Regions from separate parts of the Streptomyces sp. NPDC041814 genome, predicted to be linked through region 3. Evidence: riboswitches for the same ligand, from Rfam matches in the RefSeq annotation. Region 3 holds a riboswitch; each other region holds the start of a gene.
The links. Region 3 has a riboswitch for cobalamin ahead of ACZ6C6_RS11275 (ribonucleoside-diphosphate reductase subunit alpha). Riboswitches for the same ligand answer to the same signal wherever they lie in the genome.
Positions count from the first base shown of each region.

Region 1 (7,244 bases), on a different contig from region 3:
GCCGGCGGGCGGTGCGCAGCCGCAGCACGTCGGCGACCATGTTCGGCGCGAACGTCATCGCCACGACGACGGCGACCCCGGCCTCGTAGAGCGCGCCGGGCAGCGACTTCAGCAGCCTGGCCGGGTTGGCGAGGGAGTTCGCCGCGCCGACACAGATCAGCAGGGCCGCCAGCTTCGCCCCGTCGTACAGCGCGAACAGCAGTTGCTCGGCGGTGACCCGGCCGCCGATCCGGACGCCCTTCGCCCAGTCGGGCAGCGGCACCTCGGGCAGCGTGAACAGGGTGTGCGTGCCGGGGATCGGGGAGCCGAGGAAGACGGAGAACAGCAGCCGGACCGCGATCACGAAGAGCCCGATCCGGATGAACATGCCGTACGACCGGGCCCACGGCGCGTCCGTGCGGCGCGCCGCCACCACGTAGCCGGCGACCCCGACCAGCAGGCCGAGCAGGAGCGGGTTGGTGGTCCGGGACGCGGCGGTGGCCAGGCCCAGCGCCCACAGCCACCACGCCCCGGCCGGCACCGCGTTGGAGCGGGTCGCGGCGGGGGCGCGCCAGGCGGGGAGCCGGTCCGCGGTGGTCTCCGCGCGGCCGGCCGTCGAGCCGGTCATCCGCGGCGGCGGCGGGCCTGCGCGACTGCGGCGATGCCGAGGAGCAGCACGGCGCCGATCCCGACGAGGACGCCCGCGGACGGGCCGCCGTCGTCGCCGTGGCCGCCGGTGGAGGCGGCGTCGGACGCGGCGGCCGATGCGGGTGCCTTGCTGCCGCCGTCCGCGCCGCCGCCGTTCGAACCGCCGCCGTCCGCGCCGCCCGTCGCGGGGCCGGAGACCTGCTCGCCGCAGCCCGTGGCCGGGTATCCGGAGATCGCGCAGAGCATCGCGCTCGCGTCGTAGCGCAGCGGCTTGGCGACCGCCGCCAGGGCCTCCGCGCTGCTCGCGTCCTCCGCGACCCGCGCGCAGGCGGTACGCGGCGGGGGCGGGGTCTCCCCGTCCGGCGCGTCGGACGCGGTACCCGGGTCGATGACGACGGCGACGCGCTTGCTGCCGTCCTTCGCCGGGGTGTCCGCGCAGATCTTCGCGAAGTCGGGGGTGCCGCGCGGCTTGGAGGCGTCCTGGGAGTCGGCGCTCACCGAGAAGCGGAAGCCCTGCACCGACCCGTCCTCGGGCCGGACGAGCGACGGCCCCTGGGTGGCGTACGACCAGCCGCTCGCGGAGCCCTCCCAGAACGACCAGTAGCGGTAGCCCGCCGCCTGCGCCGTGCCCGCGCCGAGCAGCGCCAGGACGGCGCCGACGACCAGGAGCGCGGCGGCTCGTGCGACGCGGCTCACAGCTGCTGGTTCTTGCGGCGGCCGCTGATCAGGAAGCCGGCGCCCGCGCCGACCGCGAGGCCGATGCCGACGAACCACCAGACGCCGCCGATGCCGTCGCCGTCGCCGCTGTCCTTCTTCTCCTCGTCCTCCGTGGCCGTCGGCTCGGGCTTCTTCACGGCGGCCGGTTCGGGGCCGGTGGCGTTCAGCTGGGCGACGAGGTCGGCGCCGCCGAAGTCGTGGACGTCGGCCCCGGTCGCGTGGGCGGCCAGGATCAGCTGGGCGTAGGCGGCGGGGCCGCTCTGCTTCGCCCAGGCGGCGGAGTTCTTCTTCAGCCAGGCGACCGAACCGGCCGCCTTGTCCTTGTGCCCGGCGGCGGACAGGGCGACGACGGCGTCGGCGGTGTTGCCGAAGTCGGGCTGCGGGGCGCTGTCCTCCGCGCCGGGCATCTTCGGCAGGTCCAGGTGGCCGTTCTTCGCGAGGGCGGTCGTGAGGTAGGAGGCGCCGTTCTGCGCGGCCTGCTCCGGTTCGAGCGGGGAGCCCTTGTGGCAGGCGGGGTCCTTCACGGCCGCGTTGTCGGAGACGACCAGGCCCTTGCCGAGCGCGCCGAGGACACCGGCGGCGGTGGCGTCACCGTTGGCGGCGAGCTTGCCGGACTTGTCGGGCTGGTAGGCGAAGGCGCCGCCGTCCTTGCCGCCGCAGGGGATGGAGAACGTCAGCAGCGCGGCGTACGGGGTCCTGCCGCCGTGCGTCGTCACGTCGCCCAGCTTCTCGCCGGCCCGGGCGAGGGTGCCGATCACGATGGACGTGGAGTTCGCGTCGCTCGGGCTGCCGGCGGTGTAGCCCCAGCCGCCGTCCTCGTTCTGGACGGACTTCAGCCAGCTGACCGCGTTCGCGACGGCGTCCTGGTGGCCGCCGATCGCGCGCAGCGCCTGGGCGGCGGCGGCCGTCGCGTTGGTGTCGACCACCGTCTTGTCGGTGCAGGGCGCGGAGGCGTCCGGACGGTACGCGGGGAAGGCTCCGCTGTCGCACTGCTGGCCGGTCAGCCAGTCGACGGCCTTCGTGGCCGGAGTCACACCGGTGGCCTGCTGCGCGAGGAAGGCGAGAGACTGCCGCCACACCCCGTCGTACGTCGGGTCGCCGGTGCCGTAGAGCCCGGAGGGCAGGGCGGCCGAGGGAGAGGGCGACGGCGCGGCGACGGCGGCCGGGGCGGCGGCCGCGCAGAGCGCGGCGGCGGTGACGGCGAGCGCGGTGGCGCTGCGGCGTGCGGTCATGGCGGGCGGTGCCTCTCCTGGGGGCCGGGCACGGCACACACGGCACCAGGCTCCGGCTCCGTATTCCTCGACGGGGCGGGCCGCCGGGGTTCCGGCGGCGTGAGCGGGTCACGACTCGGGCAGGGCATTCCGACTTTCGCCTCGCGGCGGTTTACGGCTGCGGGTCAGTGCCGGATTCGCACCGGCTTCCCCCTGAACGGGCATAGTGACGACGCGGCCAGTCTAGCGGGCGGGGTTTGTCCCCCTCCCCGCCCCTTCCCGAACGGGGCGCCGCCCCGGACCCCGCTGCTCAAGCGCCGCAGGGGCTGAAAACGCCACCGCCTAGACTCGGGCCCGTGAGCAGTGACGACGCCGCCCTCGACGCGCTGGCGGTCCTCGGGGACCCCGTGCGCCGTGGGCTGTACCGACACGTGGCCGCCGCCCAGGGCGACGTCACGCGGGACGCCGCGGCGGACGCGGTCGGGGTGACGCGGGCCGTGGCCGCGTTCCACCTGGACAAGCTCGTGGACGCCGGGCTCCTGGACACCACGTTCCGGCGGCTCTCCGGCCGGACCGGCCCCGGCGCCGGGCGGCCCTCCAAGCTGTACCGGCGGGCGGCCGGCGAGCACGCCGTGTCCGTACCGCCGCGTTCGTACGACACCGTGAGCCAGTTGCTCGCCGAGGTGGTCGAACGCGCCGGGCTCGACAACGAGTTGCAGGCGGCGGCGCGCGCGGCCGGGGAGGCGGCGGGTGCGGCGGACCCCGTCCACACGTTGCGCGAGCGCGGCTACGAGCCGTACTGGGACTGCGGGAAACTCCGCCTCAACAACTGCCCGTTCCACGCGCTGGCCGAGCAATTCCCGGCCCTGGTCTGCGGGATGAACCTCGCCGGCATCGAAGGACTGCTCCCCGAGGGCTGGAAGGCGGCCATGGAGCCGCTGCCCGAAGGCTGTTGCGTCGCGATCGAGGGCCCCGAGGCGGCCGCCGAAGTCTAAAAAAGAATCCGTTGACTTTAGAAGGTTCACCCGGCCATGCTTGGCCCGTGAACGACTTCCACCTTGCCCAGGTCAACGTCGGGCGCATCCTCGCCCCGCTCGACAGCCCCCAGCTCGCCGACTTCGTCGCGCAGCTCACCGAGATCAACGCCCTCGCCGACCGCGCCCCCGGCTTCGTCTGGCGGATGGTGGACGACGGCGGGACCGACGCGACGGGCCTGCGCCCCGAGGACGGGGACCCGCTCCTCCTGTTCAACTGCTCGGTCTGGGAATCGGTCGACGCGCTGAAGGCGTACGTGTACCGCAGCGATCACCTGAGGGTCATGGCCCGCCGCCGCGAGTGGTTCGAGCGACTGGCCGAGCACCACATGGCCCTGTGGTGGGTCCCGGCCGGCCACCGCCCGAGCGTCCAGGAAGCGATGGACCGGGTCGCCCTGCTCCGTGCGAAGGGCGACACCCCCGACGCCTTCACCTTCCGCGCCCCGCACCCGCCGCCCGGCACTCCCTAGAGCATCCGCACATCCGCGTCCGGGAGCTTCGCCCACCAGTGGTGGTAGCGGTTGTAGACCACCCGCTCACGGGCGCCGAGGAACGCGGTCAACGCATCCGCCTCCGCGGCGAGTCCGTCCCAGACGGCGGGCGGCAGCGGACGGAACGCCGTGGCCTCGACCCCCTCGGCCGTCGGCCGCCACACGCCCGCGACGAAGCCGTCCACCAGCAGGGTCGGCAGCACGTCCCCGTTGCGCCGGATCACCAGCGGGCGGTACTCCGGCGGTATCACCCGGTCCCGGTCCGCATAGGCCAGCAGCGTGGAGTCCCACATCGCCATGAGCCTGGACGGGGCCGGTGTGTCGGCGTCCGGCCGGGAGGCGCCCGGGAGGTCGAACAGCACCTCACCGCCCGGCCCCCGAAGCCGCTCCACCTCGTCCGCCAGGGCCGCCAGCTCCGCCCGGACCGGCGCCCGCCCCACCATCGAGAACTGCGCCACGTCCGCGACCGACGCCGGGCCGAACCCGGCCAGGTACCGCAGGATCAGCGTGCGCAGCGCCGCCCGGTCCACCTCCCGGCCCCGGGGTGCGGGGCCCTCGCCCGCCGCGATGAACGTGGCACGCGTGCCGAAGGACCACGGCGGACCGGCCGGGACGTGATGGAGCGGCGCGTAGTTCTTCATGCCCCACCACACCGCGTCCTTGCGCTCCGCCCCGAACCGCTCCGCCAGCCACGCCTGGATCTCCGCCGACGTCCTCGGTGTACGGGCGAACTCCACGACCTCCGCGACCAGCTCCTCGCCGTCGGCCGGGGTGAGCCCGGACGCGGTGAACCGGGAACCCAGCCGCGAGCCGTACAGCACCGGCTGCATCGCCGCCCGGAACGCCGGGTAGTCCTCGGCGTGCACCGCGTGCAGCGTGATCCGCATGAGCGTCGCCTTCACCACCGACCGCTCCGCGAAAGCCGCGTCGAGCGCCTCCGGGGCGAAGCCCGAGAGCCGGTTCCACAGGGCGATGTAGGGCGAGGCCGGCTGCTGGGCCTGGAGCGCGACCACCCGTCGCACTCCCTCGGCCGCGGTCAGCGGCTCACGGGCCAGGAGCAGTTGGCGGCTGAGGGTCGCCCGGTTGAGGGCGCGCGCGGTGATCGTCACGTTCAGGATTCTGCCCGGCGGAGCAGCCGCGCGTCCCGGGAGGACCCCGACAACAGATGCAGCCGCAGAGCCAGTTGGAGTTCCAGCGCCCGGTCCGGCTCGTTCCAGTCGCGGCCCAGCAGCACCTGGACCCGGTCCAGCCGCTGCACCACCGTGTTGACGTGGACGTGCAGCTCGTCCTTGGCCCGGATCAGGCTGCCGCCCGCCCCGAAGTACGCACTCAGCGTCCGCACCAGATGCGTGCCGCGCTGCGCGTCGTACTCCAGCAGCGGCCCCAGCGTCGCCGCCACGAAGCCGTCCACGTCCTGCGCGTTGCCCAGCACCACGCCCAGGAACCCCAGCTCCTCCACGCACGCGCCCTCGCCCGTCCGCCCCAGCACCCGCATCGCCCGCAGACAGCGCGCCGCCTCCGCGTAGGCGGCGGCCAGCTCCCCGGCGCCCCGGGCCGGACCGGCGGCCGCCACCGTGACCGGGGCCTGGGCCAGCTGCCCCAGCTGGGCCGCCGCCGCCCGGGCCGCCGCACCCGCATCCGTACCGGTGTCCTCCGTCAACAGCACCACAGCGCCCGCGTGTTCGGCGCTCACGCCTTGGTGCTCGCCGCCGAACAGGAAGCGCATCGCGGCCGGGGCGAGGCGCTCGCGGGCCACGGTCTCCGCCACGAGCAGCAGATGCGGGCGGTCCAGGTCGATGCCGAGACGGCGGCCCCGCTCGGCCAGCCCCGCCGGGTCGCGGGCCGGGTCCGCGAGCAGGTCCGCGATCAGCTCGCCGCGTATCCGGTTCTCCGTCTCGGCCACCGTCCGCCGCAGCAGCAACAGCAGCCCCGTCACCACCGCCGACCGCTCGAACAGCCGCCGGTCCGAGTCGTCCAGCGGGCGGGCCCGGTGCAGGACGAGCCCGGCCAGCAGCTCGTGACCGGCGAGCACCGCGCACACCACCCGCCCGTCGCGGTGCACGGCCCGCGCCCCGGTACGCGACTCCTCGGCCGCCTCCGCCAGCCAGCCCGCGTCCATGCTGTCGGCGGCGAAGTCCGTCCCGTCCGGGCGGACCGCGGCCAGCGGGCGGCCGCCCGGGTCGTGGATGGTCAGCGGCGAGCCGAGCAGCCCGGCGACCGCCGCCGCCACGTCCTTGACGTCCCGGCCGCGCAGCACCAGGTCGGTGAGCCGGTCGTGTGCCTCCTCCGCCCGCGCCATCGCCGCCGAGTGCGCCCGCACGGAGGCGTTGGCCTCGGCCAGCTCCGCGTTCGCCTCGGCCAGTCCGGCCAGCGCCGCCGTGGTGTCGGCGAGCGCGCGGGCCGTGTCGATGGCGATCGCCGCGTGCGCGGCCAGCGAGCAGAGCAGGGCCACCTCGTCCGGGCTGAAGACCCGGGGCGACCGGTCCGCCGCGAACAGGACGCCGATCACCTTTCCCGTACCGCCCCGGCTCGACCCGAGCAGCAGCGGCACGCCCAGGATCGCGACCAGGCCCTCGTCCAGCACCCCGGCGTTGATGTTGCGGGTGTGGCGGAAGCGGTCGTCCGTGCGGTAGTCCGGTGTCGCGTACGGGCTCGCCGTCTGCGCCACCAGACCGCCCAGGCCCTCGCCCAGTTCCAGCCGCAGCCGCTGGAAGAGCACGGAGACCGATCCGTCGGTGACCCGCATGTAGGTGTCCCCGGCCTCCTCGTCCGGCAGGGTCAGATACGCGGTGTCCGTGCCCAGCAGCATCCTGGCCCGCCGCACGATCGCCTTCAGCACGTCGTCCAGGTCGCGCGAGGCCGCCAGGTCCCCCGCAGTGTCGAACAGCGCGGTGAGCTGGGCCTCGCGCCGCCGGTGCTGGCGCAGCGCGCTCCTGATCCGCAGCGCGGTCGCCGTCGCCCGCTCCACCTCCGCCAGCTCATCGGCCGGCGCCCCGTCCGCCCGCGCCTGCGAGGAGACCGCCCCCAGCGCCTCGGCCGGGGCGTCGTCGGCCAGCAGGTCGAACAGGCGCCGGAGATGGGGCGCGGCGGAGGGGAGCGGTTCAGGCATGGCGTCCAGGGTCCTCGGGGGTTCGGGGCGGCGGGTCAGTTCGCGGTCCAGCCGC
Region 1 is NZ_JBVJAM010000001.1:617,032-624,275, reverse strand. Features, by position in the region: gene ACZ6C6_RS02825 (energy-coupling factor transporter transmembrane protein EcfT) at 1-607, opposite strand, end outside; gene ACZ6C6_RS02820 (SCO2322 family protein) at 604-1,323, opposite strand; gene ACZ6C6_RS02815 (prenyltransferase/squalene oxidase repeat-containing protein) at 1,320-2,576, opposite strand; cobalamin riboswitch at 2,678-2,813, opposite strand; gene ACZ6C6_RS02810 (helix-turn-helix transcriptional regulator) at 2,912-3,550, shown strand; gene ACZ6C6_RS02805 (DUF3291 domain-containing protein) at 3,598-4,059, shown strand; gene ACZ6C6_RS02800 (winged helix DNA-binding domain-containing protein) at 4,056-5,189, opposite strand; gene ACZ6C6_RS02795 (helix-turn-helix domain-containing protein) at 5,192-7,189, opposite strand; gene ACZ6C6_RS02790 (3-hydroxybutyrate dehydrogenase) at 7,225-7,244, opposite strand, start outside.
Region 1: linked by a shared signal. The riboswitch ahead of ACZ6C6_RS02815 (prenyltransferase/squalene oxidase repeat-containing protein) and the one ahead of ACZ6C6_RS11275 (ribonucleoside-diphosphate reductase subunit alpha) in region 3 are both predicted to bind cobalamin.

Region 2 (7,244 bases), on a different contig from region 3:
CCCCGGCCGTCCGTCAGGAAGGGTTCGCCGCCGCGCACATCGGCGACCCCGTGGTGGATCTCGTAGCCCTCGACGGGCTCACCGAGCGCCACTCCGGACGGCCGGGCCAGGGTCTTCTCGCGCTCGAAGCGGACGCGCACGGGCAGCAGGCCCAGCGCGTCGACCCGGCCGGCGCGCGACTCCACCTCGTCCTCGACGCGCTCGCCCAGGATCTGGTAGCCGCCGCAGATGCCGAGCACCGGCCGCCCCTCGGCGGCGCGCCGCCGCAGCGCCCCGGCGAGCCCGCGCTCGCGCAGCCAGGCGAGCGCCTTCACGGTGCCCCGGGTGCCCGGCACGATGACGAGGTCGGCGTCGGCCAGCTCCTCGGGCCGGTCCACGAAGCGGACGACGACGCCCGGTTCGGCGGCCAGCGCGTCCACATCGGTGAAGTTCGACATCAGCGGGATCGCGCACACGGCGACGCGCAGGACGTCCTCGCCGTGCGGCGGCGCGACCGTCGACTCGCGCACGGTGCCGCGCAGCGACACCCTGAGGCCGTCCTCCTCGTCGATGCCGAGCCCGTGCGCGAAGGGCAGCACCCCGTACGTGGGACGGCCCGTCAGATCGCGCAGCATGTCGAGCCCCGGCTCCAGCAGTGAGACGTCGCCCCGGAACTTGTTGACCAGATATCCCGCGATCAGCTCCTGGTCCTCCGGCGCGAGCAGCGCGGTCGTCCCGAAGAACGAGGCGAACACCCCGCCGCGGTCGATGTCCCCGACCACCATGACCGGGAAGCGCGCGGCCCGGGCGATGCCCATGTTCACGATGTCCGTGCGGCGCAGATTGATCTCGGCGGGCGAGCCCGCGCCCTCGCAGATCACCGCGTCGTACGTGCTCCGCAACTGCTCCAGGCAGTCCGTGACGGTGGACAGCAGGCGCTCCTGCCGCCCGCCGTGGTAGCCGCGGGCGCTCATCTCGCCGACCGGCCGCCCCATCAGGACGACCTGGCTGGAGCGGTCGCCGCCGGGCTTGAGCAGCACCGGGTTCATCAGGGCGGTCGGCTCGACGCGGGCGGCCTGGGCCTGCATCGCCTGGGCCCGGCCGATCTCGGCGCCCTCGCGGGTGACGAAGGAGTTCAGCGACATGTTCTGCGCCTTGAACGGGGCGACCTTCACCCCCCGGCGCACCAGCCAGCGGCAGATGCCCGCCGTGACGACGCTCTTGCCCGCGTCCGATGTGGTCCCGGCGACCAGCAGTCCGCCGCTCATATCGCTCTCCGTCCAGCAGTACGGGATCCGTGAGGTCTCCGGGCCCGGCGCGCGAGGGCCGCCGCGCCCAGCCGGGCGGCCACGGTGACGCCGAGGGCGAGCACGCCCACCCGGCGCGACAGGCGCACGGCGCGCTCGATGTCCCCGGTCTCCACCGCCCGCCCGGCCTCCCCGTTGAGCACGGGCCGGTGCTCGACGCGCCCGCCGTACGCCAGGGTCCCGCCCAGCCGTACGCCGAGCGCCCCGGCGAACGCGGCCTCCACGGGCCCCGCGTTGGGGCTCGGGTGCTTCGCGGCGTCCGCCCGCCAGGCCCGTACCGCCTCCCGGGGACGGCCGCCGGAGGCCACGGCGAGCACGGCGGTGAGCCGGGCGCCGGGCCAGCCCGCGAGGTCGTCGAGCCGGGCAGAGGCCCAGCCGTACCTCAGGTGGCGGGGCGACTTGTGGCCGACCATCGCGTCGAGCGTGTTGGCGGCGCGGAAGCCGACGAGCCCGGGGACACCTGCGAGGGCGCCCCAGACGAGGGCACCGACCACGGCGTCCGAGGTGTTCTCGGCGACGGACTCGACCACGGCCCGCGCGATCCCGGGGCCGTCCAGCGCCCGCGGGTCGCGCCCGCACAGGTGCGGCAGCCGCTCCCGGGCCGACTCGATGTCGCCCGCGGCGAGCGCCCCGCCGATGGCCCGGGCCTCCCGCCCCAGCGACGTACCGCCGACGACGGACCAGGTGGCGGCGGCGGTCAGGGCCACGGACGCGGCGGGGTGGCGGCGCAGGGCGCGGGCGGCGAGCGCGGCGCTCCCGGCGGCGCCCCCGGCGCAGATCAGGGTGTGCAGGGCGCCCCGGCCGCGGTGGTCGCGCCAGAGCCGGTCCTCGACGGCCGCGGCGGCCCGCCCGAAGGCGGCGACCGGGTGCCCCCTGCGAGGGTCACCGAGCAGCAGGTCGCCGATCAGGCCGGCGGTGGCGCCGTACGCGTAGATGCGATCGGCACGCACGGTTCAGCCGGCCGTGCCGGAGTCCGCCGACGAGGGCTGTGGGAAGAGGTGCGCACGGCAGCCGGGCATGGCGATATGTCCTCACTCAGGGTCCGCGCCCTGGTTCGACGTGACGGCGACAGGGAGTCTCCTGGCTTCCGGATCGGCGGATTCCCCCGGTCTTCCAGCCCGCTCGCGCGGGCCGTGACGTGCGGTGGGGGACCGCTCCCCGGTGACAGTGGCGGGACCGCGCCGGATTCGCACCGGCTTCCTCTGCTGTCGCCGTAATGGCTCCGGCAGTCCACCACGCCCCGCGAACGCCCGTCAACTCGCCGTTGACCTGCGACGGCGCGCCGTGGGCGGACGCACATCGGGCCGGACGCGCACGAGGTGCGTCCGGCCCGATGGGGTGGTGAGGCGTCAGGCGACGATCAGATAGATGCCGTACGCGACCGCCGCCGCGCACAGCCCGAAGCAGACGTACGCCCCGGCGCGCGCCAGCAGGACCGATCCGCCCGCCGTACCGCCCTCGGCGGCCGTTTCCGGCTGCCTGGAGAGGCCGACGATGCCGAGCGTGAAGAGGCCCACCAGGGCGACGGTGGCGACGAGGGAGACGCCGAAGACGGTGCCCAGAGCTGCCCAGTCGATGTTCATACGGGGTGTCCTTTACCGGAGTACCGGGGTCTGTCAGACCGTGGCGGGTCGGGCCGGATCGGCGGCGACGGGACCGGCGGGCGCCGGAATGGTGGCGGCGAGGTCGTGCGCCACGGTGGGCGGCGGGCTCACGGCGGCGATGGCCTGGGTGACGACACCCGCGGGCTCGGCCGGGGCCGCGTCCTCGGTGCCGGGTGCGACGTCGCCGTGGCCGACGGGCTTGCGGCGGGAGAGCATCCAGATCGCCCCGGAACCGGCGACCAGGAGGGCCGCGACGACCACGACGCCCCAGGTGCCCTGCTTCGTCAGGAACTCGGCGCCCGCGCCGACCAGGCCGGCGGCCGGCAGGGTCAGGCCCCAGGCGACGAACATCCGGGTGGCGGTGGACCAGCGGACCACACCCCCGGCACGGCCGAGGCCCGCGCCCATCACGGCCCCGGAGCAGGACTGCGTGGTGGAGAGGGAGAAGCCGAGGTGCGAGGAGGCCAGGATGACGGTGGCCGCGCTGGTCTGGGCGGCGAAGCCCTGCGGGGGCTTCAGCTCGGTCAGGCCGCTGCCCATGGTGCGGATGATGCGCCAGCCGCCGAGGTAGGTGCCCATGGCGATGGCGAGACCGGCGCTCACGATCACCCAGACCGGCGGGTTGGAGCCGGGGGAGAGGACGCCGCCGGTGACCAGGGCCAGGGTGATGATGCCCATCGTCTTCTGCGCGTCGTTGGTGCCGTGGGCGAGCGAGACGAGCCCGGCCGAGGCGATCTGCCCCGCCCGGTAGCCCTTGGCGGTCGCCTTCTCCTGGGCGTCGTTGCGGATCTTCCCGCCGATCCGGTACGTGAGGCGGGTGGCCAGGAGCGCGGCGACGCCGGCCACGATCGGTGCGGCGACGGCGGGCAGCAGCACCTTGGTGACGACGGTGCCGCCGTTGACCGACGACCAGCCGGCGGACATCACCGCGGCGCCGATGAGGCCGCCGAACAGTGCGTGGGAGGAGCTGGACGGCAGTCCGACCAGCCAGGTCAGAAGATTCCACAGGATGGCGCCGACGAGCGCCGCGAAGATGACCTCGGTTCTGAGGCCGTCCTCGTTGACGATCCCGCCGGAGATCGTCTTGGCGACCTCCACGGACAGGAACGCGCCGACCAGATTGAGAACGGCGGACATCGCGACCGCCGTCTTGGGTTTGAGGGCGCCGGTCGAGATGGTCGTGGCCATCGCGTTGGCGGTGTCGTGGAAACCGTTCGTGAAATCGAACACTAGAGCTGTCACGATCACTATCGCGAGCAGCAGCGTGATGTGTTCCATTTACCCAGGCAATCGTTCGACGTCATTGGCACGTGGAACGTAGGCAACTTGAGTGAACGGAAGATGAACTGAGCAGGGCGCTGTGGTGACCTCCGCGACGGTGCCCGGGTGGCGCCCGGGGCGGGGCCGGAAAGGATCTTCGTATGAGTGACCGAGAGCACGTCGCGATCGCCCGGGGATGGGAGGCGGTCATGGCCGCGGCCCGCCGCACGGCGGCCGAGGGACTGGTCGTCGGAACCTCCGGAAACGTCTCGCTCCGGGTCGGCGACACGGTGCTGGTCACGCCCAGCGGAGTGCCGTACGACCGGCTGGGCCCCGAGGATCTGACCGGCGTCGATCCGGAAGGCAACCAGACCTTCGGGGCTCTGGCCCCCACCAGCGAACTTCCCCTCCACCTCGCCGTCTACCGGAACACCGACGCCAGGGCCGTCGTGCACACCCACGCGGTCCACGCCACCGCCGTCTCCACTCTCGTCACCGAGGTCCCCCCGGTGCACTACGCCGCCGCGATGCTCGGCGGCACGGTCCGCGTCGCCCCCTACGCCCGCTACGGCACCCCCGAACTTGCCGCGAACATGCTCACCGCCCTCCGCGACCGCACCGGCTGCCTGCTCGCCAACCACGGCACCGTCACCTACGGCGCCACCCTCGACGAGGCGTACGACCGCACCGCCCAGCTCGAATGGCTCTGCCACGTCTGGCTCACCGCGAGCGCCGTACCCGGCCGCACCCCGGCCCTGCTGTCCGACGGCCAGCTCGGCGAGGTCCTGGAGGCGCTGAAGGGGTACGGGCAACCAGACCGGGACGGCACCGGACGGCGCTGAAGGGGGACGGGCGGCACCGGACGGCCCTGCCCGCTGGCATTGCGGCGCCCGGACCCCGACACTGAGGGTGTGCGCCCGGTTACCGCGACGGCAGTGGCCGTCACCACACTCATCGGCGCCGGTGCGGCAGCGGTCGCGGCCGGCCGGTTCGCCGGCGACGTCGCCCTCAGGACGCCGCCCGGCCGACCGCTCCCCGCCGACCGCGAACTCACCGTCCACGCGACGGCCGCCGGACAGGTCACCCTGACCCGGTCCCTCACCTCGCTGCGCCCCGGCACGTACGGGCTGACCGGCAAGGACGTCCACGCCGTCGTCGGGCCCGTGCTCGACCGGGCCCACCAGGCCGCCGACACAGTCGTGCGCCGCCTGGAACGCGTCGACCACGGCATCCTGGCCCCCGGCGACAAGGTCCGCCTCACGCCCCAGGTGTACAGCGGCGACCCCGGCAGCGCGCTCGGCCTGGCCTTCCGCGAGGTGCGGATCCCGGGCGAGCTGGGTGAACTGCCCGGCTGGTACGTCCCGGCGCCCCGCCGCACCTGGGTCATCACCGTCCACGGCATCGGCGCCACCCGCGAGCACCCGCTCAACCTCCTGGAATTCCTGCACGGCAGCCAGCTGCCCGTGCTCGACCTCGCCTACCGGGGCGACCCGGGCGCCCCCCGCTCCCCGGACGGGCTCGGCCACCTCGGCGAGTCCGAGTGGCGCGACCTGGACGCCGCGATCCGCTTCGCCGTCCGCAACGGCGCCGAGCAGGTCATCCTGTACGGCTGGTCCACCGGCGCGTCCATGGCGCTGCACGCCTGCGTGGGCTCCGCGCTCCGCGACCGGATCTCCGGTCTCGTCCTCGACTCGCCGGTGCTGGACTGGAACGACACCCTGCGCGGCCTGGCCGCCGCACGCGGGGTCCCCGCCGCGCTGCTGCCGCTGGCCGTCCGGGCCGCCCAGGGGCAGACCGGACTGCACGGCACCGCCCTCCTGGACACCTCGGTCCCCGTCACCCTGCACGTCCCCACGCTCGTCCTGCACGGCCCGGACGACACCCTGGCCCCCTGGATCCACTCCCGCCGGCTCGCCGCCGCCCGCCCCGAGCTGGTCTCCCTGCACACCGTGGACCGCGCTCCGCATGCGGCGATGTGGAATGCCGATCCGGCCCGCTACGAGGAGACCCTGCGCCGCTTCCTCACGCCCCTGATGTGAGGTGATGCGCCGGTTCGGCCGATTGGTCCCGGCCGGTGCGCGGGTCCGTCAACGCCGGTGACCCAGGTTCCGTTTGGGCTTTCGGGCCGTCAGGGGCAAGACTGCTCCCGTGACGTCCCGTACCCCGCGCGACTCCAGGCTGCGTCTTGTCCGCCCGCGACCCCTCACCACCGCCCGCAGGGCCGTGACCACCCGGCGCACCAGGCCCGCGCCGCGCCCGCCCGAGGGCACCCCACCCCGGGCCGAGCTGGCCCGCCAGGCCCGGACGGTCCTCGCCGACGCCGTACGGATCGCCCGCTGGGCGGCCGACGGGGCGGCCCCCGGCACCACACCGCCGGCCGCCCTCGATCACGCCGCCGCCGCACTGGACATCTCCCCGGCGCAGGTGCGCTCCGGCTGGGACCGGGCACGGCTCGCCGGACTGGTCGAACTCCACGGCGACACCGCCCGGCCCGGCTGGCGGCTGCGCGCCTGGGACCGGGACGACTCCGCCGTGCTGCGCGGCTGGGTCGCGCTCTTCGACGCCTGGTCGCTCGTCCACCCCGCGCCCCGGGGCGTCGAGTCCACCGCCGTCGCCGAGGCCGTCGAGGCCGTGCCGCAGGTCCTCTCGCTGCTCCAGCTCTCGGCCGGGCCCGTCACCGTGCCGGCCCTCCTCGACCTGCTCGGCCAGCGCGTCGCGGAACTCCACGAGGAGCGCTGCGAGGTGCCGTACGGCCCCGAGCCGCTGCCCGCCCCCGCCCAGCCGGCGCCCACCGCACACCCCCCGGCCCTCGTCGCCCGCCTGCTCGACTGGGCCCTGGAGGGCCTGGCCGACGTCGGGGCGCTCACCCTCGGCGCGGGCCAGGCCACGCTGACGCCGCTCGGCAACTGGGCGGTCTGGGTCAAGCTGGAACAGATCTGCGTCGCCGCCCAGAGCCCCGCCGGCAACATCGAGCAGGCCGCCGCCGACATGCTCCTCGGCTGCGCCCGCCTCACCCCCGGCCCCGCCCGCGCCGAATACCGCGCCTGGCTGGCCGCCCGCCCCGTCGGCAGCGCCGTCGCCGAACTGCTCGACG
Region 2 is NZ_JBVJAM010000001.1:50,355-57,598, reverse strand. Features, by position in the region: gene ACZ6C6_RS00295 (cobyric acid synthase) at 1-1,247, opposite strand, end outside; gene ACZ6C6_RS00290 (cobalamin biosynthesis protein) at 1,244-2,236, opposite strand; cobalamin riboswitch at 2,361-2,488, opposite strand; gene ACZ6C6_RS00285 (hypothetical protein) at 2,636-2,869, opposite strand; gene ACZ6C6_RS00280 (inorganic phosphate transporter) at 2,903-4,168, opposite strand; gene ACZ6C6_RS00275 (class II aldolase/adducin family protein) at 4,312-4,992, shown strand; gene ACZ6C6_RS00270 (alpha/beta hydrolase) at 5,062-6,189, shown strand; gene ACZ6C6_RS00265 (hypothetical protein) at 6,374-7,244, shown strand, end outside.
Region 2: linked by a shared signal. The riboswitch ahead of ACZ6C6_RS00290 (cobalamin biosynthesis protein) and the one ahead of ACZ6C6_RS11275 (ribonucleoside-diphosphate reductase subunit alpha) in region 3 are both predicted to bind cobalamin.

Region 3 (7,244 bases):
CTCCGAGGTGTACGACGTCCGGCTGGCCGAGGCCGAGGAGACCATCGAGACCTCGCTGGCCACTCCGCGCGAGGCCGGGCTGCTCGGCACCGACGTGGGCCTGCCGATGCTGATGCTCTCCCGGCACTCACTGGACGAGCAGGGCGAACCGGTCGAGTGGGTGCGCTCGGTCTACCGCGGCGACCGCTACAAGTTCGTGGCCCGCCTGAAGCGGCCGCTGGACTGACCGTCGCACCGACTGACCCGGCGTACGCATGTGCGCCGCGAACGGCCCCCGGACCCGCCTCCGGGGGCCGTTCGGCGTTCCCGTGGCCGGCCTTGGACCGGACCAACCCCCGGACGTTTGCCGCCAATCCGGCCATCCGGCCGGCCGGTGACGACCGTTGCCGGACCGCAATGCGGACGGGGGGTGACGGTGGCCGGATGCCTCGCCTAGATTTCCTGCGCATTACAGGTGATCAGCGAGGGGACGGAGTCGCCGCCATGCCGGAAGAACCAGAAGGAAAGCCACCCACGGTCACACCGCTGCGGGTGGTCATCGCGCTGTGCCTCATCGCGCCGTTCGTGGCGATGCTCTGGGTGAGTTCGTACGCGAAGATCGACCCCACGTTCATCGGCATCCCGTTCTTCTACTGGTACCAGATGCTCTGGGTGCTGATCTCCACCGCGCTCACCATGATCGCGTACAAGCTGTGGCAGCGTGACCAGCGCGCCCGCAAGGGGGGTGCGTCGGCATGAAGGACGGCGTGAACGGCGTCGCGCTCGGCGTCTTCATCTTCTTCTTCCTGGCCGTCACGGTCATGGGCTTCCTGGCCGCCCGCTGGCGCAAGGCCGAGAACGAGGCCACGCTCGACGAATGGGGCCTGGGCGGCCGGTCGTTCGGCACCTGGGTCACCTGGTTCCTGCTCGGCGGCGACCTCTACACCGCGTACACCTTCGTCGCCGTCCCCGCGGCGATCTACGCGGCGGGCGCGTCCGGCTTCTTCGCCGTGCCCTACACCATCCTGGTGTACCCGCTGATCTTCACCTTCCTGCCGCGCCTGTGGTCGGTCTCGCACAAGCACGGGTACGTCACCACCTCGGACTTCGTCCGCGGCCGGTTCGGCTCGAAGGGGCTGTCGCTGGCCGTCGCGGTCACCGGAATCCTCGCCACCATGCCGTACATCGCGCTCCAACTCGTCGGCATCCAGGCGGTGCTGGACGTGATGGGCGTCGGGGGCGGCGAGAACACCAACTGGTTCGTCAAGGACCTGCCGCTGCTGATCGCGTTCGCGGTGCTCGCCGCGTACACCTACTCGTCGGGGCTGCGGGCGCCCGCGCTGATCGCGTTCGTCAAGGACGGGCTGATCTACCTGGTCATCGCCGTCGCGATCATCTACATCCCGATCAAGCTGGGCGGCTTCGACGACATCTTCGCCTCCGCCCAGGACAAGTTCACCAAGGCGGGCGCGGGCGGACTCGCACCGCCCGAGGCCGGGCACTGGGGTTACGCCACGCTGGCACTCGGCTCCGCGCTGGCGCTGTTCATGTACCCGCACTCGATCACGGCGACGCTCTCCAGCCGCAGCCGTGAGGTGATCCGCCGCAACACCACGATCCTGCCGCTGTATTCGCTGATGCTGGGCCTGCTCGCGCTGCTCGGCTTCATGGCGATCGCCGCCGGCGTCAAGGTGGACAACGGCCAGCTGGCCATCCCGCAGCTCTTCGAGAACATGTTCCCCGACTGGTTCGCCGGGGTGGCCTTCGCCGCGATCGGCATCGGCGCCCTGGTGCCGGCCGCGATCATGTCCATCGCCGCGGCGAACCTGTTCACGCGCAACATCTACAAGGACTTCCTGAAGCCGGACGCGACGCCCGAGCAGGAGACCAAGGTCTCCAAGCTGGTCTCGCTGCTGGTCAAGGTCGGCGCGCTCGCCTTCGTCCTCACCATGGACAAGACCGTCGCGATCAACTTCCAGCTGCTGGGCGGGATCTGGATCCTCCAGACCATGCCGGCCCTGGTCGGCGGCCTGTTCACCCGGTGGTTCCACCGCTGGGCGCTCATCGCCGGCTGGGCGGTCGGCATGATCTACGGCACGGCTGCCGCGTACGGGGTCGCGAGCCCGACGCAGAAGCACTTCGGCGGGTCCTCCAAGGAGATCCCGGGCCTCGGCGAGATCGGCTACATCGGCCTCACCGCGTTCGTGCTGAACGTCGTGGTCGTCGTCGTCCTCACCTTCGTCCTGAACGCGGTCAAGGCCCCCGTCGGGACCGACGAGACCTCCCCCGGCGACTACACCGCGGACGCGGGCGACCCGGGCGTCCAGGAGAAGCTGCCGCCGGCCACGGCGGGAGCACCCGGCGGTCACTGACCGCACACCTTGACGCCACGCGACACAACATGTGGGGGCTGCCCGGCAGGGCGGCCCCCACATGTATGCTCATGCTCGCTGTCGCCGCAGGGGAATCCGGTGTGAATCCGGAACTGTCCCGCAACGGTGTTTCGGTGTGCTTCGGCACACCCGACAAGTCCGAGGACCTGCCGACGGCGCATCCGGCTCGACCGAACCGGATGCCCAGACGTCCGGGCCTCGTGGGATGGGCCGGTGGACGCCGCACGGAGTGCCGCCCCGCCCGGGCCCCTCCTGCCCGGCTGCCCCCGCTCCCCGCCGGCCCAGAGCCGAGCGAGGGAGAGCACCACGTGACCATCGCGCCAGCCGATCCGGCTTCAGCGGCCGCATCAACGGGAACCACGAGCGACGGACCGGGCACCGCACTGCTGCGGACCCTGACCGACCTCACCGCGGACCTGCCCGACACCGACCCCGGCCGCGTCGCCGCCGCCGCGCTGCGCGGCCGCAACGCCCGGTCGGACGAGGCGGAGCTGCGCTCGCTGGCCACCGAGGCCGCGGCGGGCCTCATCTCCGAGGACCCGGCCTACTCCCGCCTCGCCGCCCGGCTGCTCACCCGGTCCATCGCGGACGAGGCCGCCGGACAGGGTGCCACCTCGTTCGCCGCCTCGGTCGCCGTGGGCCACCGCGAGGGCCTGATCGCGGACCGGACCGCCGAGTTCGTCACGCTCCACGCGACCGCCCTGGACGCCCTGGTCGAGCGGTCGCTCGCGGACGGGGCCGACGACCGCTTCGGGTACTTCGGGCTGCGTACCCTGCACAGCCGCTACCTGCTGCGCCACCCGATCACGCGCCAGGTCATCGAGACCCCCCAGCACTTCATGCTCCGGGTCGCCGCCGGGCTCGCCGAGGACACCTCCGAGCGGGCGCTGGACGAGGTCGCGGCGCTGTACGGGCTGATGAGCCGGCTGGACTACCTGCCGTCCTCGCCGACGCTCTTCAACTCCGGCACCCGCCACCCGCAGATGTCGTCCTGCTACCTGCTCGACTCGCCGCTGGACGAGCTGGACTCGATCTACGACCGCTACCACCAGGTGGCCCGCCTGTCGAAGCACGCGGGCGGCATCGGCCTCTCGTACTCCCGCATCCGCGCCCGGGGCTCGCTGATCCGGGGCACCAACGGGCATTCCAACGGCATCGTGCCGTTCCTCAAGACGCTGGACGCCTCCGTGGCCGCCGTGAACCAGGGCGGCCGCCGCAAGGGTGCCGCCGCGGTCTACCTGGAGACCTGGCACGCGGACATCGAGGAGTTCCTGGAGCTCCGCGACAACACGGGCGAGGACCAGCGGCGCACGCACAACCTGAACCTGGCGCACTGGATCCCGGACGAGTTCATGCGCCGCGTCGACGCGGACGCCGCCTGGTCGCTGTTCTCCCCGGCGGACGTGCCGGAGCTGGTCGACCTGTGGGGCGACGCGTTCGACGCCGCGTACCGGGCCGCCGAGGCGAAGGGCCTGGCCCGCAAGACCATGCCGGCCCGCGAGCTGTACGGCCGGATGATGCGGACCCTGGCGCAGACCGGTCAGGGCTGGATGACGTTCAAGGACGCCTCCAACCGCACCGCGAACCAGACCGCCGAGCCGGGCAGGGTCGTGCACTCCTCGAACCTGTGCACCGAGATCCTGGAGGTCACCGACGACGGCGAGACGGCCGTCTGCAACCTCGGTTCGGTCAACCTCGGCGCGTTCGTCAAGGGCTCCTCGATCGACTGGGAGCGGCTGGACGCCACCGTGCGCACCGCGGTGACCTTCCTCGACCGCGTGGTGGACATCAACTTCTACCCGACCGAGCAGGCCGGCCGGTCCAACGCCCGCTGGCGGCCGGTGGGCCTGGGCGCGATGGGCCTCCAGGACGTCTTCTTCCAGCTGCGGCTGCCCTTCGACTCGCCCGAGGCCCGCGCGCTCTCCACGAAGATCGCCGAGCGCGTCATGCTCGCCGCGTACGAGGCGTCCTGCGCCCTCGCGGAGCGCCCCCAAACACCTTCGACAGGCTCCGGTGCAGGGGGGACCCCCCTGGGTCCGCTGCCCGCCTGGTCCGAGACCCGGGCCGCGCGCGGGGTGCTGCACCCGGACCACTACGACGTGGAGCTGAACTGGCCGGAGCGCTGGGATGCCCTGCGGGCCCGGATCGCGAGGAGCGGGATGCGCAACTCGCTGCTCCTGGCCATCGCCCCGACCGCGACGATCGCCTCGATCGCGGGGGTCTACGAGTGCATCGAGCCCCAGGTCTCCAACCTCTTCAAGCGGGAGACCCTGAGCGGTGAGTTCCTCCAGGTCAACGGCTACCTGGTGGACGAGCTGAAGCGGCTCGGCGTGTGGGACGCGCGGACGCGTGAGGCGCTGCGCGAGTCGAACGGCTCGGTGCAGGGCTTCGCGTGGATCCCGGCGGACGTGCGGGCGCTGTACCGCACCGCGTGGGAGATCCCGCAGCGCGGCCTGATCGACATGGCGGCGGCCCGTACGCCGTTCCTCGACCAGAGCCAGTCGCTCAACCTGTTCCTGGAGACGCCGACGATCGGCAAGCTCTCCTCGATGTACGCGTACGCCTGGAAGCAGGGCCTGAAGACGACGTACTACCTGCGGTCGCGTCCGGCCACCCGGATCGCCCGGGCCGCGTCGGCCGCCGCGACCGTCCCCGTACAGCAGGCGCAGGCGCCCGACGCGGAGGCCATCGCCTGCTCCCTGGAAAACCCCGAGTCCTGCGAGGCATGCCAGTAATGAGCACCACCCCCACCGAACAGAACCTGCTCGACCCGGGCTTCGAACTGACCATGCGGCCCATGCGCTACCCGGACTTCTACGAGCGCTACCGGGACGCGATCAAGAACACCTGGCACGTGGAGGAGGTTGACCTCCACTCGGACGTGCCGGACCTCGCCAGGATGACGCCCGCCGAGCAGCACCTGATCGGGCGGCTGGTCGCGTTCTTCGCGACGGGTGACTCGATCGTCGCGAACAACCTGGTGCTGACCCTGTACAAGCACATCAACTCCCCCGAGGCCCGGCTGTATCTGTCGCGGCAGCTGTTCGAGGAGGCCGTGCACGTCCAGTTCTATCTGACGCTGCTCGACACCTACCTGCCCGACCCGGACGACCGCGCGGCGGCTTTCGCGGCGGTGAAGAACATCCCCTCGATCCGCGAGAAGGCGGAGTTCTGCTTCCGGTGGATGGACTCGGTGGAGAAGATCGACCGGCTGGAGTCGAAGGCGGACCGCCGCCGCTTCCTGCTGAACCTGATCTGCTTCGCGGCGTGCATCGAGGGGCTGTTCTTCTACGGCGCCTTCGCGTACGTGTACTGGTTCCGCTCGCGCGGGCTGCTGCACGGCCTGGCCACCGGGACCAACTGGGTCTTCCGCGACGAGACCATGCACATGAACTTCGCGTTCGAGGTCGTGGACACGGTCCGCAAGGAGGAGCCGGATCTCTTCGACGACGCGCTCCAGCAGCAGGTCACCGACATGCTGAAGGAGGCCGTCGAGGCGGAGCTGCAGTTCGGCCGCGATCTGTGCGGCGACGGGCTGCCCGGCATGAACACCGAGTCGATGCGCGCGTACCTGGAGTGCGTCGCCGACCAGCGGCTCACCCGGCTGGGGTTCCCGGCGGTGTACGGATCGGAGAACCCGTTCGCGTTCATGGAGCTCCAGGGGGTCCAGGAGCTCACGAACTTCTTCGAGCGGCGCCCGTCGGCGTACCAGGTGGCCGTGGAGGGCACGGTCGCCTTCGACGACGACTTCTAGACCCTCGCCCAGCTCCTGAGGTACGGACGCCGTGCGGCCCCCGCCGGCCGCGCGGCGTCCGCGCTTTGCGGTGGGCGGGTGCTCCGGTCCTGTTCCGCTTCGCGCAGCTCGCGGTCGATGCGGCGTTCGCGGGCCATGCCGACCAGTGCGGGCAGCAGGACGAGGGCGAAAAGTGCGGAAATGCCGAGGAAGTTCAGGAATGTGTTCATGCCTCTACTGTCCTCGTTCCGGCGAAGAAGCGGCAGTGGCAGGACTGTCATAGGACATCGAATTACTGCCACACTGGGTCCATGCTGAACAACGTCGCCGCCCTGATGCTCGATGACGTCCACCCCTTCGAACTCGGCGTGCTCTGCGAGGTCTTCGGCCTCGACCGGAGCGACGAGGGCCTGCCGGTGCACGATTTCGCAGTGGTCTCCGGCGAGGGACCCCAGCTCCGGACCCACGCCGGCTTCACGATCAGCACCCCCTACGGCCTCGACCGGCTGGAGGAGGCCGACCTCGTCGCCGTACCGGCCGGCGGCCGCTTCGGGGAGCGCGAGTTCCCCGAGGAGGTCCTCACCGCACTGCGCCGGGCCGTGGAGCGGGGCGCCCAGGTGCTCAGCGTCTGCTCGGGGGCCTACCTCCTGGGCGCGGCCGGACTGCTGGACGGCCGCCGCTGCACCACGCACTGGCGACACGCCGACGACCTGGCCCGCCGCTTCCCCGAGGCCGCCGTCGAGCCGGACGTGCTGTACGTGGAGGACGGGCCGGTCACCACGTCGGCGGGGACGGCGGCGGGGATCGACGCCTGCCTGCACCTGGTCCGGCAGGCGTACGGACCGGCCGCCGCCAACACCATCGCCCGGCGGATGGTGGTGCCGCCGCACCGGGACGGCGGGCAGGCGCAGTACATCCAGCGGCCGCTGCCACGCACCCGCTGCGACACGGTGGGCGACACGCTGGCCTGGATGGAGCGCCACCTCGACCGCGAGATGACCGTCGAGCAGCTCGCGGACCGGGCGCACATGTCGCCGCGCACCTTCGCCCGCCGCTTCCAGCAGGAGACCGGGACCACTCCGTACCGCTGGCTGCTGCGCCAGCGCGTCCTGCTGGCCCAGCACCTGCTGGAGACATCC
Region 3 is NZ_JBVJAM010000003.1:357,145-364,388, forward strand. Features, by position in the region: gene ACZ6C6_RS11260 (GntR family transcriptional regulator) at 1-226, shown strand, start outside; gene ACZ6C6_RS11265 (DUF3311 domain-containing protein) at 484-738, shown strand; gene mctP (monocarboxylate uptake permease MctP) at 735-2,351, shown strand; cobalamin riboswitch at 2,417-2,540, shown strand; gene ACZ6C6_RS11275 (ribonucleoside-diphosphate reductase subunit alpha) at 2,681-5,107, shown strand; gene ACZ6C6_RS11280 (ribonucleotide-diphosphate reductase subunit beta) at 5,107-6,126, shown strand; gene ACZ6C6_RS11285 (hypothetical protein) at 6,123-6,335, opposite strand; gene ACZ6C6_RS11290 (GlxA family transcriptional regulator) at 6,417-7,244, shown strand, end outside.

Region 4 (7,244 bases), on a different contig from region 3:
GTACGACGGGTCGAGCGGTGCGTGGCCCTCAGCGACGTCGTCAAGGCCAGCGATGAGGACCTGGGCTGGCTGTACCCCGGCCAGGACCCGGCCGACGCCGCCCGGCGCTGGCTCGCGTCCGGCCCCGCCCTCGTCCTCGTCACCCGGGGCGGCGACGGCGCCACGGCGGTCCTGCCGGGCGGCCAGGTGGACATCGGCGCCCTCCCCGCCGACGTGGTCGACACGGTGGGCGCCGGGGACGCCTTCATGTCCGGCACCCTGCACGCGCTCGCCGCCCACGGCCTGCTCGGCGAGGCCGGCCGGAAGCGGCTGCGCTCCCCGGAACGGGGCACCGTGAGCGACGTACTGCGCCACGCGGCGGCCTCGGCTGCGGTGACGGTGGCCCGGGCCGGGGCGAACCCGCCGGACGAGGCGGAGCTGCGCGCGGCGCTCGGGCTCGGCTGACATCCGGCTCCGCCCGCACCCTCGACGGCCCCCGGCGCGTTCCCCTTCAGAAGGACCGACGACGCAGGGGAGGACCGGGGCATGGCGCGGGACACGGGGACGGCGACCGTGGTGACGGGGCTGGGGCTGGTCACCCCGGCGGGCGACGACGAGCGTGCCTTCTGGGCCGGGCTGTGCGCGGGGCGCTCCACGGCCCGGCGCTGCGGGGAACTGGCCGGGCTGCCCGCCGACTTCGCCTGCCCGGCCGACCGGACCGACCTGGACGAGGCCATCGGGGGCCGCGCCGCCTGGCGGATGGCGCGGTTCGCGAAGATGGCCCTGGTCGCCGCGCGCCGGGCCGTCGCCGACGCCGGGCTGCGCCCGGACCGCTGGGACGGCGGCCGGGTGGGCGTCGTGCTCGGCGTCGGCGTCGGCGGGGTCTCCGCCCTCGTGGACAACGTCCGCCGGTACGACCGCGGCGGCGCGCAGGCCGTCTCGCCGCTCCTGGCGCCGATGATGATGCCCAACGCGGCGGCTGGCGAGATCGCCATCGACCTCGGCGCCCACGGCCCCAGCCTGGCCCCCGCCACCGCCTGCGCCTCGGGCGCCACCGCCCTGGCCACCGCGCACGACCTCCTGGCCACCGGCCGGTGCGACCTCGTCGTCGCGGGCGGCGCGGAATCCGTCCTGACGCCCCTGGTGGCCGCGGCCTTCGCCCAGCTGGGCGCGCTGTCCACGCGCACCGGCGACCCCGCCGCCGCCTCCCGCCCCTTCGCGCCCGACCGCGACGGCTTCGTGCTGGGCGAGGGCGCCGGGGTGCTCGTCCTGGAGCGCGCCGCCCACGCGGAGGCCCGGGGCGCCCGGGTGCGGGCCGTGCTCGCCGGGACCGGGGCCGCCACGGACGCCCACCACCCCACCGCACCCGACCCCGGCGGCCGAGGCGCCCGGCGCGCCGTCGAGGCCGCCCTGGCCGCGGCGGGCTGGGCCGCCCACGAGGTCGGCCACGTCAACGCGCACGGCACCTCGACACCGCTGAACGACGCGATGGAGGCCGAGCTGATCGCCGGCCTCTTCCCGCACCGGCCCCCGGTCACCGCCCCGAAGGGCGTCCTCGGGCACACGCTCGCCGCCGCGGGCGCGATCGAGGCCGCCGCCACCGTGCTCACCCTCGAACACGGGGTCGTCCCGCCGGTCGCCAACCTGGACGCCCCGCCCGCCGACTGGGACATCGACTGCGTCACCAAGGAGCCGCGCCGCCTCCGCGTGGAGCGGGCCGTCAGCCACTCCTTCGGCTTCGGCGGGCACAACGTCGCCCTCTGCTTCGAACGGGTTCGCCCCTCCGGACGGTGAACATCTGCCCGAGCGCGGTGTCCTGACCGTACGCCGGTCGTTCAGCTTTGTATGACCACCACGCTCACCGTCGCCGACCCCCTCGCACGACCGCTCACCTCCGTACTCCTCGGCGCCGACGCCCGCCGGGAGCACGGCTTCTGGCGGCGGCTCGTCGCCACCGAACCGTTCCGGCTGCCCCCGGGGCCGGCGGCCGGGGGCACTCCGGACGAACGGCTCGCCCGCGCGTACGCACGACTGCGCACCCTCAACGACGCCCTGGACAGCGCCGCCCGCCCGGCCGCCGACTTCCGGGCGCTGGCGGCCCTGCACGAGTGGCTGGCCCCGGTCGACCCGGCGCTCGCCACCATCGCGGGCATCCACTACAACCTCTTCCTCGGCAGCCTCCTGGACCACATCGCCGACAACCCCCGCGACCTGTCGGACTTCCTGACGCTGCGGCGCACCGGAACCTTCCTCTGTACGGAGGTGGCACACGGCAACGACGCGGCGGCCGTCGAGACGACCGCCTCCTACGACCCCGTCCACGACGGGTTCGTGCTGCACACCCCGCACTGCGGGGCGCAGAAGTTCATGCCCAACACCGGGCAGGCGGGCGGGCCCAAGTCGGGGCTCGTCGCCGCGCGGCTGCTGGCCGGCGGGGCCGACCGGGGGGTCTTCCTGCTGCTGGTTCCGCTCACCGACGCCACCGGTCCGCTGCCGGGCGTACGCGTGCGCGGACTCCCCGCCCGGATGGGCAGCCCCGTCGACCACAGCCTCACCTCGTTCGACCACGTCTTCGTGGGGCGCGAGGCGCTGCTGACGGGCCCGCAGGGGTGGATCGACGGCGACGGGGAGTTCCGCAGCGCCGTCGAGGGCCGCAGGCGCCGTTTCCTCGCCTCCATCGCCCGGGTCGTCACCGGCAGGATCTCCATGAGCGCCAGCGCCGTCGGCTCGGCGCGCGCCACGCTGGCCGTCGCGGTGCGGTACGGCGGCCACCGCCACGTCTCCGCCGGACGCGGGGCGCGGCTGCCGGTGCTCGCCTACCGCACCCACCACGGCCCGCTCGCCGAAGCCATGGCCACCGTCTTCGCCATGAGCCTGCTGCACCGCCGCGTCCTGGACCGCTGGGAGGCGGCCCAGGCGGGGCCCGAGGCCGGGCGGGAGGCGGCCGAGCGCCTGGTGGACATCGCCAAGGGCTGGATCACCTGGCAGGCCAGGGCCGTGATCGTGGAGTCCCGGGAACGCTGCGGCGCCCAGGGCCTCCTGGAGAACAACGGGATGGCCGCGCTCGTCACCGGCGTCGAGGGCGCCATCACCGCCGAGGGCGACAACCTCGCCGTCCACGCCAGGGCCGCCGCCGCCCTGCTCGCCGACCGCCCCCCGTACGAGCCGGGCGCCCCGGACAGCGGCGAACTCACCGACCTCCGGTTCCTGGTCCGGCTCCTGGGCCGCGCCGAGGAGCTGTGGTTCGCACGCGCCGGGGCCCGGGCGGCCCGGACGGCCCCCGGCGACCCGCTGGGCCGGTGGAACGCGGCGGCGGGCCCCGCGCTGCGCGGGGTCGAGGCGCACGCCTGCCGACAGGCGGCCGAGGCGTATGCGGAGGCGGTCGAGGCACTGCCCGCCGGAGCGGACCGGGACCGGCTCGGCGAATTGGCCCGGCTGTTCGCCCTGGGCCGGGTCGCGCGCGACAGCGGGGACCTGCTCGCGGCCGGCCACCTGAGCGCCGGTCAGGCGGAGGCGCTGACGGACCACACCGAACGGCTCATCGACGCGGTGGCCCCGCACCTCCCGGAGCTCGCCGACTCCTTCGCGTTCCCCGAGGAGATGCTCGCCGACTGGCCGATCGCGGGCGCCGGTTACGCCGAGGCGTACGACGATCCGGAGGCCCACTGGCACCGGGCGGCCGGCCGGTGAGGGGTACACGGGCGCGCCGCGCGGCACGCGCCGTACAAGGGCTCGGGGCGGGGGCCGCCCTCCTCGCCTACTGGACGACCGTCGCCCTGCTCGCGCGGTGGTGCGGGGCGCCCCGGCCGGATGTTGGTGAATCGGTTCGCCGCTGGGCGTAACCGGAGCGACGCTGCTCAGTTGTTCCGGCGTCGGGGCCGTGCGCACAAGCACCGGACGCCCCGCCCGGATGGCATGAGGAAAGGAAGACCATGAGCACGATCCACCCCCGCATCACCGACGTACTCAGCCGTACCTTCAAGGTGCCCGTGGCCGAGATCCTCCCGGACTCCACGATGGACAGCCTGGACATGGACTCCCTGGCGGCCGCCGAGTTCGCCGTCGTCCTCCGGGAGGCCACCGGGGTCGAGCTGGACACGGGCACCCTCACCCGGGGGACCACCCTCGCCGAGCTCACGGCGCACCTCGACGCGGCGGTGGGCGCCGCCCGATGAGGACACCGGCCATCGCCGTCACCGGGCTGGGCATGATCACCCCGGTCGGCAACGACACCGAGTCCACCTGGGAGGGGGTGTGCGCGGCCGTGAGCCCGGCCCGCACCGTCCCCGCGCTCGCCGGGTGCGCGATCGACTTCGCCTGCGTGGTCGACGGCATCGACCTGGACGCCGAGATCGGCCGCCGTACGGCCTTCCGGATGGGCCGGTACGTCAAGTTCGCGGTCCTGGCCGCCCGGGAGGCCGTCGCCGACGCCGGGCTCGACCCCGCCGGCTGGGACGGCAGCCGGGTCGCGGTCGTCGTCGGCACCAGCAGCGGGGGCTCCGCGCACCTCACCGACCAGGCGCTGGTGCTGGAGCGGCGGGGCCCGGAGGCCACGTCGCCCGCCGGGGTCCTGCTGACCATCCCCAACATGCCCGCAGCCGAGATCGCGATCGAGATGCGGGCCACCGGACCCAGCATGGCCCCCTGCACGGCCTGTTCGTCCGGCGTCACCGCGCTGTCCGTCGCCCGCGACCTGCTCGCGACCGGGCAGTGCGACGTGGCCATCGCGGGGGCGACCGAGTCGACCGTCTTCCCGATCGCCATGACCGGCTTCGCCCGGTCCGGCGCGGCCGCCCGCGCGGACGGCGACCTCTCCCGGCTTAGCCGGCCCTTCGCCGCCGACCGCGCCGGACTCGTCATGGGCGAAGGGGCCGCCGTCATGGTGCTGGAACGCGCCGCCGACGCGGAGGCCAGGGGCGCCGAACCCCGGGCCCTGATCGCCGGCACCGGCGCCACCACGGACGCCCACCACCCCACCAGCCCGCACCCCGACGGGCGGGTCGCCCGGGCCGCCGCCGAGGCCGCCCTGCGCGACGCGGGCTGGCGGGCCGACGAGGTGGAGCACGTCAACGCGCACGGCACCGCGACCGTACGCAACGACGCCGCCGAGGCCGCGCTGATCAGCCGGGTGTACCGGCACCGGCCTCCCGTCACCGCCCCCAAGGGCGTGCTCGGGCACTGCATGGGCGCGGCCGGGGCGATCGAGGCGGGGCTGACGATCCTCACCCTCCAGCGGGGGGTCGTCCCGCCGGTCGCCAACCTGGACGCGCCCGCGCCCGGGTTCGACATCGACTGCGTCACGAAGGTGCCGCTGGTGCGGCCGGTCAGCCGGGCCGTCAGCCACTCCTTCGGATTCGGCGGGCACAACGCGGTGGTGGCCCTCCAGCGCCCCTGACCGGCCGGACGCGGCGCTGAGCTGCGGGTAAGCCCGTGGTAGCGTGCCGGAGCCAGTCGAACTCCTCGTGGGAGTCAGGGAATCCGGTGCGAATCCGGAACTGACGCGCAGCGGTGAGGGGGACGGGCGGGGCCACGGCCACTGGGAGACCCGGCGTCTCCCGGGAAGGCGTCCCGTCCGAGCGAACCCGAGTCCGAAGACCTGCTGGCGACCGCCGCCCGGGACCGGGCGGCGGACCGTACAGCGGGCCCCGCGCATGGGCCCAGAGACGCCGAGGTATGCCCCGTGCCGCCCATACGTACCGCCGCTCTGCTCACCGTCGCCCTCCTGCTGCTGACGGCCTGCGGAGGGTCCCCGTCCGGGAAGGCCGACGCCGTCGGCCCGACGGACGGCTATCCGGTCACGCTCAGGAACTGCGGGCGCACCGTCACCGTGGACGCCCCGCCCCGGCGCGCGGTCTCCGTCGACCAGGGCACCACGGAGATCCTGCTCTCACTCGGCCTCCAGGACCGGATGGCCGCCACCGCCACCTGGACCGACCCCGTGATGAAGGGCCTGGAGAAGGCCAACGCGGGCGTGAAGCGGATCGCCGACAACCGGCCCTCGTCCGAGAAGGTCCTCGACCAGGAGCCGGACTTCGTCGCGGCCGACTTCGAGTCGACGCTCGCCAAGGGCGGCGTCGCCCCGCGCGAACAGTTCGAGAAGCTGGGCGTCCCCACCTATGTCTCGCCCGCCGACTGCACAGCCAAGGACAACACCAAGGACGGCGACGGCGTCCGCAGCGGCGCCCTGACCATGGACAGCGTCTACGCCGAAGTGCGCGACCTGGCCCGGGTGTTCGGCGTGCCCGAGCGCGGGGAGAAGCTGGTCGAACGGCTCGGCGACCGTATCCGTGAGGCCGCCGACGGCGTCGACGGATCCGGCACCTCCGTCATGTACTGGTTCGCCAACTCCGAGTCCCCCTACCTGGCGGGCTGCTGCGGGGCGCCGGGCATCATCACCCGGGAGCTCGGCCTGAAGAACGTCTTCGACGACACGCACGACGAATGGCCCCAGATCAACTGGGAGACCGTCGCCGACCGCAACCCGGACGTCCTGGTCATCGGCGACCTCACCCGCAAGTCGCAGACCGCCGAGAGCGCTGCCGGGAAGATCGCCTTCCTGGAGTCCAACCCCGTCACGAAGAGGATGGACGCCGTACGCCACAAGCGCTACGTCCTGCTCAGCGGCCAGGCCATGAACCCGACCATCCGCACGGTCGAGGGCGTCGAACTGGTGGCCGCCGGGCTGCGCGACCTCGGACTCGCGGGGTGACGGCCACCGCCCGGCTCACCGCTCCGCGCGAGAAGGACCCGGAGACGACGCCCGCACGCTCCCGGCTGCGCGGCGGCCTCCTGTGGACCGGCGGCCTCCTGCTGCTCGCCCTGTCCGTCGCGGTCGCCGTCACCGTCGGACCGGCCCGGATCTCCGTCGTGGACGTCTGGTCCGCCGTCGCCGCCCACCTCGGCATCGGCGAGGCCCGGCTCAGCCCGATCCGGGACGGCATCATCTGGAACCTGCGCATGCCGCGCACCCTGCTCGCCGCCGTCTGCGGGGCAGGCCTCGCGGTCTGCGGGACCGTCATGCAGTCGCTGCTGCGCAATCCGCTGGCCGACCCCTTCGTCCTCGGCGTCTCCTCCGGCGCGTCCACCGGCGCCGTCCTGGTCGTCGTGCTCGGCGTCGGCGGGGGAGCCGTGACGCTGCCGGCCGGGGCGTTCATCGGGGCCCTCTGCTCCTTCGCCCTGGTGATGCTGCTCAGCCACACCCTGGGCGGCTCCACCGACCGGGTCGTGCTCTCCGGCGTCGCGGCGATGCAGCTGTTCTCGGCGCT
Region 4 is NZ_JBVJAM010000002.1:275,537-282,780, forward strand. Features, by position in the region: gene ACZ6C6_RS06605 (carbohydrate kinase family protein) at 1-444, shown strand, start outside; gene ACZ6C6_RS06610 (beta-ketoacyl-[acyl-carrier-protein] synthase family protein) at 526-1,773, shown strand; gene ACZ6C6_RS06615 (acyl-CoA dehydrogenase family protein) at 1,825-3,669, shown strand; gene ACZ6C6_RS06620 (acyl carrier protein) at 3,912-4,154, shown strand; gene ACZ6C6_RS06625 (beta-ketoacyl-[acyl-carrier-protein] synthase family protein) at 4,151-5,374, shown strand; cobalamin riboswitch at 5,411-5,597, shown strand; gene ACZ6C6_RS06630 (ABC transporter substrate-binding protein) at 5,660-6,688, shown strand; gene ACZ6C6_RS06635 (FecCD family ABC transporter permease) at 6,685-7,244, shown strand, end outside.
Region 4: linked by a shared signal. The riboswitch ahead of ACZ6C6_RS06630 (ABC transporter substrate-binding protein) and the one ahead of ACZ6C6_RS11275 (ribonucleoside-diphosphate reductase subunit alpha) in region 3 are both predicted to bind cobalamin.